Regions from separate parts of the Glaciecola siphonariae genome, predicted to be linked through region 1. Evidence: predicted binding sites of a transcription regulator. Region 1 holds the regulator's gene; each other region holds the start of a gene.
The links. Region 1 encodes sigma-54, which starts transcription at its own class of promoters, with help from an activator protein. Its sites were predicted from a motif close to GTTGGCACGNNNNTNGNNT; they were not measured.
Positions count from the first base shown of each region.

Region 1 (3,164 bases):
CGCAGGAAAAACAACCACATTTTATATGATCGTGGGTTTAGTGCCGCTAGATAAAGGCGAAATTCACATTGACCAAAAAGACATTACGTTCCAGCCTATGCATGAGCGTGCGCGTGAGGGTATAGGCTATCTGCCTCAAGAGGCCTCGATTTTTCGTAAACTTACCGTATACGAAAACTTGATTGCCATTTTGCAAACGCGTAAAGAACTCAGCCGGTCGCAACAAGAGCAAAAAGCCGACGAACTGCTTGACGATTTTAACATCAACCACATCCGAAATAATTTGGGTATGAGTTTATCGGGCGGTGAGCGCCGCAGAGTAGAGATTGCGAGGGCTTTGGCCGCCAATCCAAAATTTATTTTACTCGACGAACCCTTCGCAGGTGTTGACCCAATTTCTGTTAATGATATAAAGAAGATCATATATCAGCTCAAAGAACGCGATATAGGCGTATTAATCACTGATCACAACGTAAAAGAAACGTTAGACGTGTGCGAGTTAGCTTATATTGTCAGCCACGGCGAATTAATCGCCTCTGGCACAGCAGATGAAATTTTAGCCAATCAGACTGTACGCGATGTATATTTGGGCGAACAGTTTGCACTCTAGTCTGCGTTAACGCGTATAAAGGGCTTAAACGTAAGCAAAGGAAGTAAATGAAACCTTCGTTACAACTGAAATTCAGTCAACAGCTAACGATGACCCCGCAGCTTCAGCAGGCCATCAAATTGCTGCAGCTATCTACGCTGGATTTACAACAAGAGATTCAAGAAGCATTAGAGTCTAATCCTTTGCTGGAGCTTACCGAACAAGATTTTAACGACGCAGATTCAGGTGACAAAAACGATTCCAGCGAAAAAAACAATGCTGACGGCGCCTCTAATTCTGCCGAGAGTGACTCTGACTTATCTGGCAGTGACGGCATCGATAGTCACGATGCATTAGAAAAAGGCGATTTACCCGACGATCTCCCCCTAGACAGCTCTTGGGAAGAATATTTGGGGTCAAGCTCAGCGCCTGTGAAAATGGTAGGTAGCAATCCCGATGATGATTTTGTCTTTCAAGGGGAAACCTCTGAATCAATACAAGACCATTTAATCTGGCAAATGGAGCTGACGCATTTTTCCGAAACTGACCGCTCCATTGCCATCGCCATTATTGACTCGATAGATGAGTCGGGCTATTTAACCACCAGCAGTGAAGATATCTTAGATAGTTTAGATGACGAAGAAATTGAGCTCGATGAGGTTGAATGCGTTCTCAAGCGCATTCAAATGTTTGACCCTGTGGGAGCAGGCGCGCGCTCTGTGCAAGAGTGCTTACTTATTCAATTAAAGCAGTTTGACGAAAGCACGCCTTGGCTAGATGAAGCTAAGGAGCTCATCAAACAGCACGCGGATTTATTAGGCAGCAAAGACTATCGCACCTTAATGCGCAAAACCAAGCTGAAGGAAGATCAGCTGCGCGAAGTAATGCGCCTACTCAAAACGCTCAATCCGCGCCCCGGCACCGCTATTTCCAGCCGCGAGCCTGAATATGTCATTCCTGACGTAAACGTATACAAGAAAAACGGCGTGTGGACGGTAGAGCTAAACAATGACGCTCTTCCGGCGCTATCGGTAAATGAAACCTATGCGAGTTTTGGAAAAACCTCTAAAAATCCGAACGATTCACAATTTATAAAGTCACATTTACAAGAGGCAAAGTGGTTTATAAAGAGCTTGGAGAGTCGCAACGAGACCTTGCTTAAAGTGTCTCACTGTATTGTGTCAAAGCAACGTGAATTCTTTGAAAAAGGGCCAGAGAAAATGACCCCGATGGTGTTAAATGACGTGGCGGAAATGGTTGATATGCATGAGTCGACTATTTCTAGGGTGACCACGCAAAAGTATATGCACACGCCTCGTGGGATTTTTGAATTAAAGTATTTCTTCTCTAGCCATGTAGCGACAGAATCTGGTGAAAACTGTTCGTCGACTGCAATCCGCGCGCTGATCAAAAAGCTCGTGGCTGTAGAGCCGGCAAACAAACCGCTAAGCGATAGCAAAATTGCGCAAATGCTTGCCGAGCAAGGTATTCAGGTTGCTCGGCGAACAATTGCAAAATATCGGGAATCGTTACACATTCCTCCATCTAATCAACGAAAGAGTCTAATTTAGACGCAACAAGAGGACCTAGCATTATGCAAATAAACCTTACCGGTCATCATGTAGAAATCACCGATTCATTGCGCACTTATGTGGATACCAAATTTGAAAAACTCGAAAGGCATTTTGATCACATAAACAATGTGCATGTAATTTTAAACGTAGAAAAGTTGAGCCAAAAAGCAGAAGCGACGCTACATTTAAACGGTGGCGAAGTGTTTGCAAACGCCGAACATACCGACATGTACGCTGCCATAGACTCTCTGATAGATAAGCTTGACCGACAGGTTATCAAGCACAAAGAAAAGCTTAGACGGCACTAGTTGATACCCTTATATGATCATTTCTGACATCATTTCACTCGACCGGACTCAATGTTCGGTTGAGTGTCATAGCAAAAAACGCATTTTTGAAGTTATTAGCGAAATTGCTATTAAGCAGCACCCTCAATTAGATCAAAATGAAGTTCTGACCAGCTTGCTCAATCGCGAAAAAATGGGCAGTACAGGTATTGGCAATGGTATTGCAATCCCCCACGGACGTATGAACGGGATCAGTCAAATAATGGCAATCATTGTGACAAGTGACGAGCCGATAGAGTTTGACGCCATCGACAATAAACCGGTCGATATCTTTTTTGCAATTCTAGTTCCCAATGACGAAGCCGAAACGCATTTGAAAGCATTGTCGGGCATTGCTCGGAAACTAAGCGACAAAGACATTGTAAAAGCGATAAGAAAAGCCGAAAATAAAAATGAAATCGTCGCTGCACTAGCATAAGCGACCCCCTCAAATATTAATCAGGAGCAAGGTGTGAAGCTGTTAATAATAAGCGGCCGGTCTGGCTCAGGTAAGTCTATCGCGCTCAGAGCGCTTGAAGATTTAGGGTATTATTGTGTTGATAATATCCCCGTAAATTTGCTCCCTACCCTTACCCATGCGCTCGCTGACGAACACGAGCTAGTTGCCGTGAGTATTGACGTGCGAAACATGCCAAAGGCCGAGCAAGAGATTTC
Region 1 covers NZ_JBHSGU010000029.1:261,134-264,297, forward strand. Annotated here, with positions in the region: gene lptB (LPS export ABC transporter ATP-binding protein) at 1-610, shown strand, start outside; gene ACFO4O_RS17915 (RNA polymerase factor sigma-54) at 658-2,160, shown strand; gene hpf (ribosome hibernation promoting factor) at 2,184-2,471, shown strand; gene ptsN (PTS IIA-like nitrogen regulatory protein PtsN) at 2,485-2,928, shown strand; gene rapZ (RNase adapter RapZ) at 2,962-3,164, shown strand, end outside.

Region 2 (3,164 bases), on a different contig from region 1:
ACACGGTGCGCGAAAATATTGCCTTTGCAAGGGAGAACGCTAGCCTAGAAGAGATTCAGCAAGCGGCAAAATTAGCCCATGCTGACGAATTTATTCAGGACTTAGATAAAGGATATGACACCGATTTGGGCGAGCGCGGGGTGAAGCTATCAGGCGGACAAAAACAACGCATAGCGATTGCACGAGCAATACTGGCCAACCGTCCTATCCTGCTGTTAGATGAGGCTACCAGTGCCTTAGACGCAGGAAGTGAGAAGCTTGTAAAACAAGCTATTGATTCGTTGATGCAAAAAACAACGACCTTGATAATAGCTCATAGACTATCGACAGTGCTTAACGCCGACAAAATCATCGTGCTGGAAAAAGGGCAATGCATCGCGCAAGGTAATCATCGTGAACTGTATGAGGGCAACCCCACCTATCGTGAATTTGTAGACTTACAGTTAAGCCACTAGGGGCTTGTTTTATTTACAGTTTTGCATACTTTGCGTTTAACGTTTGGTGTTTAATGTTTGATTAATATTGGTCAGCATCACGTAATATCGCTCAGGTTTTTGTCCATAAAAAAGCCCCTAGTATGGAAGAACGGGGCTTTTTGAAATTATTCGCGATATGCTTTTATTGCGCTCGTTTTCGCACAAACCCAAGACCGAAAAGCGCCAAGCCCATAAGGGCAAGCGTTGCAGGAGAATTTACCTCAACGTTGGGGTCGCCTACAATGATTGAAATAAACTCACCGGTCTGAATATCTGTGATGGTGTAATCACCTTCAATCAAGCCAAAGTCTGCAAACGTGCTGCCCACAGAAAGCCAAGAAACATCGGGTGTCCAAAAGCCGTTTACAATATCACTTTCGACCATTGATATACCGGGTGTTCTGACGCCATTTGGTCTGACGTACGTCGTGAACGAAGTGGTGCCCGTCCTAATAAGACCAAAGCGGCTAAGCGTAAACAAATCACCAATCCAAGGGCTTAAATCAGTGCCATCAGAAAATCCAAAGCCAATATCTGTCGGACTGTTTATGGTGTCTCCCATAATATCGGATTGTGGCGCCGCGTTAGTTTCAATACCAATACCGCTCCAAACACCGAAGCTGCTAGTCTCTACCAAGTTTTCGGTGTTTAGGCTGCCGGATGTTTGCATTTCTACATTGCCACCAGTTTCGATAAATGAAAATATCACGCCGGCAGAAGCCTGCATCGACAATAAACTTAAAACTGCTGCACTTACAATCGCCTTAATTAGCTTATTCATGCTGTGTGTTCCTTGTTTTCTTTGATGTTATATTTGTACTACCCGCTTACTCTCCATCAACCTATGCAAACCTAGAGCCAAAATTTAAGCCACTGTTTTAATTGAAAAATAATAAAACCAACCACCTCACTGTATAAAAATTAGACACATTTTTTGAAATACGACCATGAGTCAGGGCGACTTTTATTTTAAAAAGTCCAGTCCGTTTGATGATTGGGTGATTAACTATGGATACTCACAACTACTTAACGACCAAGAACAAGAGCAAGCACGGCTCAACATAATGCGCGCTAGCGATGCTGACTGCGCGCCAACGCTTACTTGATTTACTTCGCTTATTGCTTAGCTTGTTGTTGAATCTAGTGCTAAATCAAATATTGAATGTTTTGCTTAGGCTGGGAATTATTTCATTGCTTGTAATAGTGTTTATACCACGCAACAAATTTCTCTATGCCCTGCTCTAACGACACGCTGGGCCGATAGCCCACATCTTTGACTAAAGACTCAACGTCCGCATAGGTTGCTTCAACATCACCTGGCTGCATGGGCAGCATGTTCTTTTTAGCCTCTTTGCCGAGTGCTTTTTCAATCGTTTCAATAAATGTCATCAGATGAACAGGCGTTTGTGCGCCAATATTATATACCCGCCATGGGCCTTTGCTGCTGCTTGGGTCTGGCGCTTTGCCATCCCAATTAGAATTCGGACTTGCGACGTGCATTGTAGACTGGATCACGCCGGCTACGATGTCGTCAATATAGGTGAAATCGCGACGGTGATTGCCAAAATTGTATACGTCAATGGGTGTATCTTCACTTATGGCTTTAGTGAATTTAAACGGCGCCATGTCTGGACGCCCCCAAGGACCATACACAGTAAAGAAGCGTAAACCGGTGGTTGGCAAATCATATAAATGACTATAGGTATGCGCCATCAACTCGTTGGCTTTTTTGCTGGCCGCGTAAAGCGATACCGGGTGGTCAACATTATCGGTAACTGAAAAGGGCATGGCTTCATTTGCGCCATACACTGAACTGCTCGAGGCATACACTAAATGGGCCACATGGTGATGTCGACAGCCTTCGAGAATATTCATAAAACCAACAATATTGGCGTCGATATACGCATGTGGATTTTCAATAGAGTAGCGCACGCCGGCTTGTGCGGCTAAATGAATAACGCGATCAAACTGATGCTCGGCAAAAAGTGCTTCCATCGCCGTGCGATCCGCAATATCCATTTGCATAAAGGTAAAATGGCCACTGTTGCTATGCGTTTTTATCCAGTCGATGCGTGCATGTTTAAGAGACACATCGTAATAGTCATTGACGTTGTCAATGCCCACAACATCAATGCTATCGTCTAAAAGTGTTCTTGCCGTGTGTGCACCAATAAAGCCAGCGGCGCCAGTTACCAAAATTTTCACTTAAGGTGTTCCTTGTTTTGCCCTGCTAGAGGAGGGTGTGGGTCTTTGGGCGTAAATACATGTTGTCCAAATATGCTTTGGGCGACGCTACGATATGATTTTACAATAATATGATAAAGCAAAATATGCACGGGCATCTTGACTATGTGGCCTCTCATCATCGCCAAAAAGTGCTTAAGCGGAGTATGCGAGCCAGTCATCAAGCTATGTTGTGGCAGCAATACGCTGTTGAAGATGAAATCATTAAAGGCCTGGTTATGCTCAGGCGCAAACTCAAGGTTAATTTTAGCGGGCGGTTTTAACTTAAAGAATCGCTCGCAATAACGCACAGCCAACTGCAGCTCAGTTAAAAAGTCGATGCGCTTAGCAAGCGAGAATGCGTCTAACCAAAATTGTTCGTCTTGTCCTTCGAGCATAAGATATATGTCGGTAATATCTCTAAATGCACCTTGATACTCTTCATTCCTGAAAAGATGAATGGCA
Region 2 covers NZ_JBHSGU010000002.1:1,528,648-1,531,811, forward strand. Annotated here, with positions in the region: gene ACFO4O_RS08135 (ABC transporter transmembrane domain-containing protein) at 1-455, shown strand, start outside; gene ACFO4O_RS08140 (PEP-CTERM sorting domain-containing protein) at 619-1,257, opposite strand; gene ACFO4O_RS08145 (zinc-dependent metalloprotease) at 1,424-1,582, shown strand; gene ACFO4O_RS08150 (NAD-dependent epimerase) at 1,665-2,681, opposite strand; gene ACFO4O_RS08155 (nucleotidyltransferase domain-containing protein) at 2,678-3,164, opposite strand, start outside.
Region 2: ACFO4O_RS08140 (PEP-CTERM sorting domain-containing protein) is a predicted target of sigma-54. The motif match lies at 1,321-1,339, and genes of this name have one in related genera.

Region 3 (3,164 bases), on a different contig from region 1:
TTGCCACCCTTCTGTCTCAATTGGCACATCGTCACCTTCGGCTTGTGAGTTCGCTTCGGCACTGGTTACCGCTACATCTAAGCCTGCGCTATGCAGTCCTACGCTTTCACTTGTCCAATGCGAGCCCATCGGTTTAACCATTTCATTACTCCAATGTGCACTGTGCATACCTACGCTTTCATTCGACCAATGTGAACCCTCAAGCTCAATTACTTCATTACTCCAGTGAGCGTTGTTTGTATTAACCTTTGAATCGTTCCAATGTTTACCCTGATTTAATACCTTGCCGTTGCTTAACGATACCGTCCAGTAGTTGCTTTTCTTGCCAACTGAGCCTACAAAGTGTTTGCTCCCTGTTAAGTCGCTTCTGATATCAAGACCTTGGTTGGCGCACGCTCTAGCGCTAGTTCTTACTGCATCTAGCGCATTTACCATACCGCTGCCTTGGATTAGTGGCGAGTAAGCATATTTGCTCTTATTGCGTGCTACTTTGGCAGAGTGCAAAATTTTGCATTTCACATCGTCAGGACTAATACCCGGATATGCTTGAATAATTAGTGCGGCAATACCTGAGACGACCGCGGCTGATTGAGACGTACCCGACACCTCTGAATAACCTTCACCGGTGCTGCTTTGTCTTAACTTTTTGCTTAGGTATTTATCTTCTATTTTAACCGCGATATTAGTGCCAGGCGCGACCACATCAGGTTTAACAAAACCTTCGTAGGTAGGTCCTTGAGACGAGAAGCTTGCCACACGGTCATCGCTGGTATTGTAAGGCGAATCGTTATGCGATGAGCTTCCAACCGTGATCACATAAGGGTTATTGCCAGGTACCGTGATCCCCATTTGCTCGCCGTTGTTGCCTGCTGATGTCACTACCGTCACGCCTTTGTACCACAAGTACATAACGGCCTGATTGATGGGGTCATTCCAGTAACGCGACTGAGCTTGTGCGCCTAACGAGAGGTTAACCACTTTTATCTTGTATTTGCTTATATTCTCAGCAATCCAGTTTAATGAATCGAGTATAGCCGAGTAGCTGCTGTTACCGTTTTTATCAAATGCTTTAACCGATACCAAATAAACATCAGGGGCAACGCCGTTAAAATCTCTAGACGCGTCTTGCAGGCTGCTCGCAATAATGCCTGTAACGTGAGAGCCGTGCCCGTTATTGTCATCGTTGTAGTAGTAGGTTTCTTTACTTTCAAAGGCGTTATATTTAACCGCGATACGTTGCTCGCCCTCAGAATCGGCAAAAAGATACTGGCCTGAATCGCCGCCCATATTACTGCCGCTATCGACTACCGCCACCGTTACCCCGCGCCCGGTAATACCCATATCGTGCAATTCGTTGGCGTTTATCTGGGTGGTTACATAGGTGTCGATTGCGTATTTTTTGCTGTTAGACATGGTTTTTACTGTGCGATCATCAAGAATGCGTACGCCGTTTACTGTTTTAATTTGGTCTGCCTGTGCTGGCGTAAGCATCGCGCTGATGGCGTTTATGATAGGGAACTGACGGCTCACATCACCGCCCGCCTGCTCAACAACCGCTACTAGCGTATCGGCGTTACCGCCTTGAATAATGTATGACTTTGGAGCCTGCTGTTCACTGGCAGCCTGCGTGCCCATAAACATCGACGATTCTGACCATAGACCCGTTATTGCACCTACAGAAATACTCGCAACTGCTACTGTCGCGACAATCAAATTAATACGGCCTAAATGTTTCATACGTTTTGCTCCAATCTTAATAAACACACATTGATGTTTAATTCTGCAGAGGGTTTAGCATGATGCGTGCCAAGCTTATAAGTAATTTATAGCGTTGATTTAATTGAATTTTTTTGGAAATAGATTGAATTTAAAATATGAACTTAATAAATGAACCTGATATGTTCATTTATTTAGCCAAATGCGATGTTCAATATTTAATTCACATTCATTTTTTAAGTTTACATTTTAAGTAAACGAGGTATTCAACGTTCTGCTTTTGCCGCCGATAACCTGCCTATTAGGAAAATTGAAGGGGGCAGCGTGGGGCAAAAATTCTCAACCGCAGGTTTATTGCTGTGCCTACTAGCAGCGGTAATTTACTCCTTGGTGTCTTTGCACGAAGACGAGCAGCGCGGTTTAAGCTATTCCTCTTACTCGGGCTCAACGGATGACACCACACGCAGCGCGCGCTTGTCAGCCTCTAGACCGACGAGCGCTCAATATACAGTGCCCGCAAATACTGGCAATCGTGCGGGCAGCGCTAATAACATCGCAGCAAACAACAAACCTGAGCAAAATTCTAATGCCCAATCGCAAAGCAGACTGCCCATTTCTTTGAAGCTCATTGGCACGAATCAAAGCGCACGCAGCTCAGCGCTCATTGAGTCGCAAGGAATTGCGGAGGAGTTTGCATTAGGTGAGTTGATTTTTAACTGGCCAATTCAGCTCGTTACGATTGAGAGTGAGCAGGTAAGTGTAGGCTTTGATAACCAGATTTTTGTTCTTAATCTTGTAGGGCCTAATCTACTAGCAAAGGAGACGCAAGAAGAGGCCTTTGATTTTTATAGGATGAGCGCCGAAGACATTGGCACCCGCCCTAAAATTATTGAGCATATTGTTAACCTAACCCCTACCGACTTTATTGCTGATGGCATGATTGCGTCGGTGGGTATGAACCCAAGCTTGTTTGCACAAGCCGGTTTACAAGAAGACGATGTCATCAAGATGATAAACGGTAAAAGAGTTACGGTAGAAGATGAGCTTGCGGATGTTCAAAGCAGTCTGCAGCATTCAAGCACTATCGTATTTACAGTAGAGCGCAAAGGTCGCATGATTACTCTATACCTCGACATTCCCTCAGAAGCGCTCACCATTACTCGATAGGCCCTTACTTAATATATCTGTCAATAGGCCAGTCGATAGGCCACTCGCGAGGCCGGCAACACGCGCTCAGTAAAGCCTTGCGAACGGTGATCTTATTGGCCTCGCTTACAAAATATAAAAAAGCCGTCCACTGATATTTTATTCAGTTTGAACGGCTTTTGATCTTCTGACTAGGTTCCAGCGCTTTTTTTAGCGAGTCCGGGTTTAGCGGGTACGGGTCACAACGAGCTGTGCGCTAGGGTTATCAAATCGGTCGCTCTGATTGAGCACCGACGTGGCTA
Region 3 covers NZ_JBHSGU010000005.1:329,461-332,624, forward strand. Annotated here, with positions in the region: gene ACFO4O_RS12605 (S8 family peptidase) at 1-1,737, opposite strand, end outside; gene ACFO4O_RS12610 (PDZ domain-containing protein) at 2,041-2,883, shown strand; gene ACFO4O_RS12615 (spondin domain-containing protein) at 3,088-3,164, opposite strand, start outside.
Region 3: ACFO4O_RS12605 (S8 family peptidase) is a predicted target of sigma-54. The motif match lies at 1,793-1,811, and genes of this name have one in related genera.